DNA from 2 places in the Pediococcus sp. genome. Region 2 is predicted to be linked to the other one. Evidence: predicted binding sites of a transcription regulator. Region 2 holds the regulator's gene; the other holds the start of a gene.
What was found. Region 2 encodes NrdR, which represses ribonucleotide reductase genes. Its sites were predicted from a motif close to ACACNATATATNGTGT; they were not measured.

Region 1 (3,430 bases), on a different contig from region 2:
CAATTTCTACGTGTCGGCCATGGACCATTGGCCGTTGTTGCGGATTTCCCAAATATCCACAGGTTCGTTTGACGACATCGCAATATTGCGGATCGTGGTTGCCACATTGTGGACACTGAAAGCCACGAGCAGTCGCTTTAAATTCACCCTTAAACCCACATTTATAGCACTTATCAATCGACGTGTTGGTTCCTAGATAGCCCACATGATCATAGGCCCAATCCCAAACTGCTTCGAGAGCTTTCGGATTTTGCGTCAAATTCGGATATTCACAGTAATGGATAAAACCACCCGAAGCGTATTTAGGAAAGTCCTGTTCAAAGGTTAATTTTTCAAATGGGGTCGGATGTTTACGGACGTCATAGTGAAAACTATTTGTGTAATATTCTTTATCTGTCACATTGGCCACTTTACCAAACTTCGCAATGTCGTCACGACAAAAAGTATCCGTCAAGGACTCAGCTGGCGTGGAGTATAAACTATAATGATAACCACTGGCCTGAGCCCACTCATCACATTTCTGTCGCATGGCTTTCACAACTTTTTCTGCAAATTCGTGCGCTTGGGCATTGTGCTCCCAGTTTTCACCATAAAACACAGTGCACACTTCGTATAACCCGATGTATCCTAACGAAACAGTCGCCCGTTGATTCTTAAATAAGTCATCTACATTCCCATCGGCCGGTAATCGTTTGCCAAATGCCCCATACATATACAGTAATGGTGCATTTTTTGGCTGTGCTTCTTTCGTGCGTTCAATACGATAGGCTAAGGCTTGGTGACACAAATTCATCCGTTCATCAAAAATCTCCCAGAATAACTTTTGATCACCATTAGCAGACAACGCCAACCGAGGTAGGTTTAGCGTGACGACGCCTAGATTCATTCGGCCTGAGTTTACTTCTTTGCCGTTTTCATCATGCCATCCCTGTAAAAATGACCGACACCCCATTGGTGTTTTGAAACTGCCCGTTAATTCCTTGATCTTGTCGTACATTAAAAGATCTGGATACATTCGCTTCGTTGAACATTCAACTGCTAGTTGTTTAATATCGTAATTGGGATCAGTTGGCCGTAAATTTAAGCCACGTTTCAACGTGAAAATTAACTTTGGAAAAATAGCCGTTCGATGCTCTGTTCCCAGACCCTTGATCCGAATTTCCAGAATTGATTTTTGAATTTCTCGTTCAATCCAACTAGTGCCCAGACCAAAGTTAACGGTGGTAAACGGTGTCTGCCCTTGTGAAGAATATAAAGTGTTGATTTCATATTCCAGTGCCTGCATGGCATCGTAAATGTCCTTACGTGTTTTTGCTTTGGCATAAGCCGCTTGTTTATCAGCAGCCACCCACTTTTTGGCATCAGTTAAGTGTTTTTGATAATTAATCTCCGCATAAGGAGCCAAAAGCTGATCAATTCGGTTGGCGGAACAGCCACCATACTGAAGTGAAGCCACGTTCGCAATGATTTGTGCCATCTGGGCCGTAGCGGTTTGAATGGAGCGTGGCGAATCTACTTCGGCATTACCAATTTTGTAGCCATTTTTTAACATGCCATCAAAATCGATCAAACAGCAGTTAGTTTCGGGAGTCACGGGTGAATAGTCCAAGTCATGCCAGTGAATATCACCCCGCAAATGAGCTTTAGCTACTAATTCTGGCAACATTTTAAGTCCCATCGCCCGACTGGCAGCGCCAGCCTCCAAATCTCGTTGCGTATTAAAGATGGTGCTATCTTTATTGGCATTTTCATGGACAACTTCGGCATCCCGTTCAAAAACTTTTTCAATTCTTTTTTGCACATTCGTGGCATCGGCAAATTTTTGCTGATCAGCTAAATAAAAATCTCGATACTTTTGGGCTGCTTCAGCGAATCCCTGATTTTTTAATTGGGTCAGAACAGCATCATGAATATCACGCGTTTGAATAACTGTTTGATCATGAAACTGATCATACAAAGCCTCATAAATTAATTCTCTGTCACTTTCATCTGGTAAAACCTTGGATAAGCTAAAAATTAACTTATAAGGATGAAACTTGGCCGTTTCGCCATCTCTTTTTTGAATTGGAATTGTTCGTAATAGTCCTAATTTGTCTTTAATTGTTGATATCATATTGTACCTCCTACTGCTTTATATATTATCTATTATTGTGTTTTAGTAAGTAAAATACCACAACTTGTTGTGATTTTATCTTATGTGCATACTATATATAGTAGTCCTTTTGAGTTCGTTTGTGTATCACTTTTTTAGTCGATTTTCTAACCAAATATCCACAATGCCGTTTCGCCGCAGATTAGCGACCCAAACTTTTTTTATTTATTTGAAAGCCTTCCCACTTTGGGTACAAAAAAAGGATTATGACAAAAACTAAATTTTTGTCATGATCCTTTTGCTTAAATTTTTATTATGTCGATCAAACCTTATTGAAGTGCTGTAACTACTTCAAGTGTTGCTGAGAAATAATTCTTTTTTTCAATCTTCTTTGGCAATTGTTTAGCCGTCTTCTTTTGCAAACTAGTGTATTTCATTGTTTTTGCTGCAAAGTTAACCGGAGCAGTAAAGGCCGTATTGGTGTAACTATGAACAGCTCTTCCAGTCAAAGTGTAAACAGCTGTAATCTTCTTACGTTTGTTAAAGAAATTCAATTGTTTCTTTAACGCGTTTTTTGTCACGCTATCTTTGCTGATTTTATAAGTTTGTGCTAACCGCCATGGCACTCGGCAAGCATTATAACCATACTCATCATCTTGTGCACTCTCGATTTGATAAGCCTTGAATGCCGAAAGTTTGATGCTCTTGCCAGTTACCTTGATGAAATCAGGGAACAAGCCAGACTTGTGACGCGCACTTAACTTCTTAACTGCTACCTGGCTTTGTTTGGCTACTTTTGTCCAGGTGCTATCTTTGGTGTAACTTGCAAATGTCTTGAAGTATCCCGTCATCAAATCAGACGTCCGAAGTTTACTCTTATCATAGCTGCTGGTTGCCCAGTTACCCATTTTTGGCAAGTAAGTGGTTGTATTAATTTCTCGTTTTTTGATAGCCTTTAACAAAGTCTTGGCCGCTGCTTTGTAATTTGTTTTCTTACTTCCCCATTTTTTATCAGCTAAAATGAGTGAATAAGCAATATCCAAGTCACCATCGGTCGCACTATTTTTCTCTGAACCAACACTCTTCAATTTTCCTGAACGACTCGCTTGTCGCCACGTCATAAGAGCATCTTTACTGGAAATTCGATGGGCACGATAATAAGCGTACATTTGATTATATGTGGTGTGCGTATTTGCACCCTTTTTAGCAGCTAAAACAGTTGCCAACATGCCATATCCTTGACCTTCGGAAGTGACGTAAGTTGCCCCTGATCCATTATTGTTCTTCACATACTTTTGAGATTTTCCACCTACATAAGCTTTCTTCCACTGATTATAT
Region 2 (3,430 bases):
TGAAACTTAGTATCTAATTTGCGCTTGCTCATAAGTTCTGTTAAGACCTTGCGTACGTTTTCCATATCTACTTATCCTCCTTATGCTGCTTGCGAAGCTCATTTAAACGCTTATTAAGCCGCGCTTGATCATCCTTATTAACCTTAGTAGTAGTTGATGTATTGTCACTTTTGGCCCAGTCAGGAAGCGTTTCTTTAGCCACAACCCTTCTTGATTGAGTAACTTGTTTTCTGGTTGTGGCCTTAGCACTGGCAAAATTCTTAATTTGTAGAATTGCTCCTTCAGGTGTAGTCACATGTGCCCGACTCCAGTTATTGGCCATCGTATCTACCAATTTATTTGGTAATGTGGTAATTTCTCGATCAATAACAATGTATGAGATCAAAATATTGATCACACTAATCGGAAACAGATTACGATCAATTAAGTTTTTCAATAATTGACGTTCACTATACGTGACATAGCCCCCGTGAATCGAGCGTTTCAAATTTTCCAAATAAGTGGCCGGTGCATAGGCTTTGGCGGCCTTGATAAGTTCTTGATCTTCCTTAGTTAAACCGGTGTTATTATTAGCTTTTGCTTTTTCCGATGGCCCTGGAGTATCGACATATTTTTGATTTTGACCCTGATGGGCAGTAAAATTTTTGGCAATCTGTTGTTGCAATTTTTTGGTATTTAATTCAGCCGTTACCAAATCAGTTGCTTGTCCGATTTGACGCGCCATTTCCACTTCATCAAGTCCATACAAAAGATGCTCACTTAAAATTAGTTTCTGCGCCTCATCTACAGAGTCCCACTTGGTAAATCCCTTGCTGAGTAACTCTTTTAATAAGCTAAAATCAAAATTTGGATTGCCCAAATTTATTTGTGCTGGCTTACTATCTTGGCCCGCCTTCTTAAATTCAGCTTGTGTTTCACGAATCAAAGAGTTTGGTTCCTTAAGTGCTTGTTCAGAAATATGAAACGCGGTTAAAAAATCGGTTGAAACATTCTTTAAGTCTTTGACATTCGTTTGAATTAACTTAAAGTGATCAGCCAATTCAGAAAAGCGACGTTCTCCCACTGCTTCTAGCAGTAGGCTACTTAATAAATCATCTTTGAAAAAACTATCCGGCAAAACCGGTTTTCCAAGTTGGTATACAAAAAAGTGTCCAAGCGAGTCTTCACCCTCATAGGACTTCAATAAACCAATTCCTTCAAGCTTTTGCCGACTTGTATAGAACTCTGGCAAATCACAGTTCAGAATGTCTAATAATTCCAAATGAGACTTTCTTTCTGAACGCATTCCAACTGGATTCATTTCAGTCCAGAGAGTTAAAAACAGACTAAACGCCTTGGCACCAATAATTGGTTGATATAAATAAGTGAGCACTTTTTGATCAAAATTACTCAAATACGCCTGCTGGGTAACTAAAAAGCCATCCTTAGGACTTAAATTTGCCCATCCCTCATTCATTACGCCTCGCCACCATCATCTTTATCTTTATGCGTGGTTGGTTTCTTCACTTTCTTGTCCTGTGCCATCATATCTTTAAGTTCTTTCATAAACACATTCATATCTTTAAATTGTCGATAAACGCTCGCAAACCGGATATAGGCAATTTCATCTACTTTAGCAAGTATATTCATCACATACTCACCAATGATTTGACTAGAAACTTCATTTTCGCCTAAACCACGAACTTTATTTTCAACCTCATCAACAATTTTCGACATTTCATCCGCACCGACTGGTCGTTTCTCAGCCGCACGAATAAGCCCACGAAGAATCTTCTCTCGATTAAATTCTTCTCGGGTACCATTTTTCTTAATCACCAATAACGGTGAAGCTTCAATTCGTTCAAATGTTGTAAATCTAAATCCGCATGCTTCACATTCTCTTCGACGCCGAATAACTCGTCCATCATCAGTAGGACGGCTATCAACGACACGTGAACCATTATGGTGACAGTGTGGACATCTCATGGGCCTTTTACCTCCACTTACTAACGTAACTTCCTATTGTCAAGCCATTTTAACACTTGACGGTGGGTTTCTTCAATAGACCGACCGTTGTCAATCACAATATCAGCCATTTCAATCTTCTTTTTTTGTGACCATTGACTCAAAACTCTTTGCCGAGCTTCTTTATCTGAAAGACCATCCCGTTGTTTCAACCGCTCCAACTGAACAGCTGACGAACTGGTGACAACCATGATTTGATCAACTAATGATTGGTACCCTTGCTCTAAAAGTAACGGAGCATCTAAAACAATTAGGTTGTCGGAGCCTTTTTTGAGCGTTCGAATTTGAAATTCAATTTCAACTCTGATTGCTGGTTGCATAAGCTCATTTAGTTTTTTCAGAGCTTCAGAATCAGAAAAAACTAGATTTCCAAGTTTCTTTCGATTGAGGACATCGCCTTCAAAAATTTGATTTCCAAAAGTTTGTCGCAATCTTTGTGTTACTGGCTGCCCCGGTGCCACAATCTTGCGCGCAACTATATCTGCATCAATGACCGGGAAACCTAATTCTTTCAAATACTGGCTGACGGTGGATTTACCTGTAGCAATGCTACCAGTCAGACCTAATACAATTGCCATTAGTTATCAACTTCAATCAATTTTTGACAAAACGGACAAAAATGGGTACCACGTTGAGAAACCTTAATTCGTTCAATTAGCGTTCCGCAACGTTCACAAGGTTCCCCAGTACGTTGATAAACATGGAGTTGATTTTGAAAGCTTCCTGCATGACCACTAGCATCCAAATATGAAAAAACGGTTGTTCCCTTTGCTTTAATGGCTAAGTCCAGTTCATCAAAGATTTTTTGCCTAAGAGTCACAATTTTGCCAACCGGTACTGTATTAGTCGGTTGTAAAGGGTGAATTTTGGCCAACCACAAAACCTCATCACAGTAAATATTTCCTAACCCGGCAATCATATTTTGATCAAGTAAAAATGCTTTAATTGCCTTGTGATGCTTTCTCATTGTGGTTGTTAAATAATCAATGCTCAACGTTTCCGGCGTCGGTTCGGGACCAATCGTTTTAAGTCCAGCAACCGAATATTCTTCGCCAGTAGGCACTACCACCATTCGACCAAATTTTCTTGTATCGTTGTACCGTAATTCCGTCCCATCAGTAAACTCAAAAACCACATGATCATGTTTGTTGAGAGGCATTTCATGCGCTTGAACCGAGTATTTCCCCTCCATGCGTAGATGTGAAACCATTGAAATACCTTGGTCAAAATGAAAAATCAAGTATTTTCCACGCCGCTGAATTTCTACAATTGTTTTCCCCGTCAATGCTTTAACAAATTCTTTTTCATTTGGCAGAACCATTTTTGGATAATAAATATCAATTTTGTTTATTTTTTTATCAACTACAAGCGCAGTTAACCCACGTCTCACTGTTTCAACTTCCGGTAATTCAGGCATAGCAATCCT

Region 1: the regulator NrdR is predicted to act here: its motif matches at 2,202-2,217, upstream of nrdD (anaerobic ribonucleoside-triphosphate reductase).

The regions. Positions count from the first base shown of each region.
Region 1 is NZ_DOEM01000027.1:22,441-25,870, reverse strand. Features, by position in the region: gene nrdD (anaerobic ribonucleoside-triphosphate reductase) at 1-2,113, opposite strand, end outside; gene DD627_RS06565 (family 8 glycosyl hydrolase) at 2,422-3,430, opposite strand, start outside.
Region 2 is NZ_DOEM01000001.1:184,358-187,787, forward strand. Features, by position in the region: gene dnaI (primosomal protein DnaI) at 1-65, opposite strand, end outside; gene DD627_RS00910 (replication initiation and membrane attachment family protein) at 68-1,456, opposite strand; gene nrdR (transcriptional regulator NrdR) at 1,456-1,965, opposite strand; gene coaE (dephospho-CoA kinase) at 1,986-2,582, opposite strand; gene mutM (bifunctional DNA-formamidopyrimidine glycosylase/DNA-(apurinic or apyrimidinic site) lyase) at 2,582-3,421, opposite strand.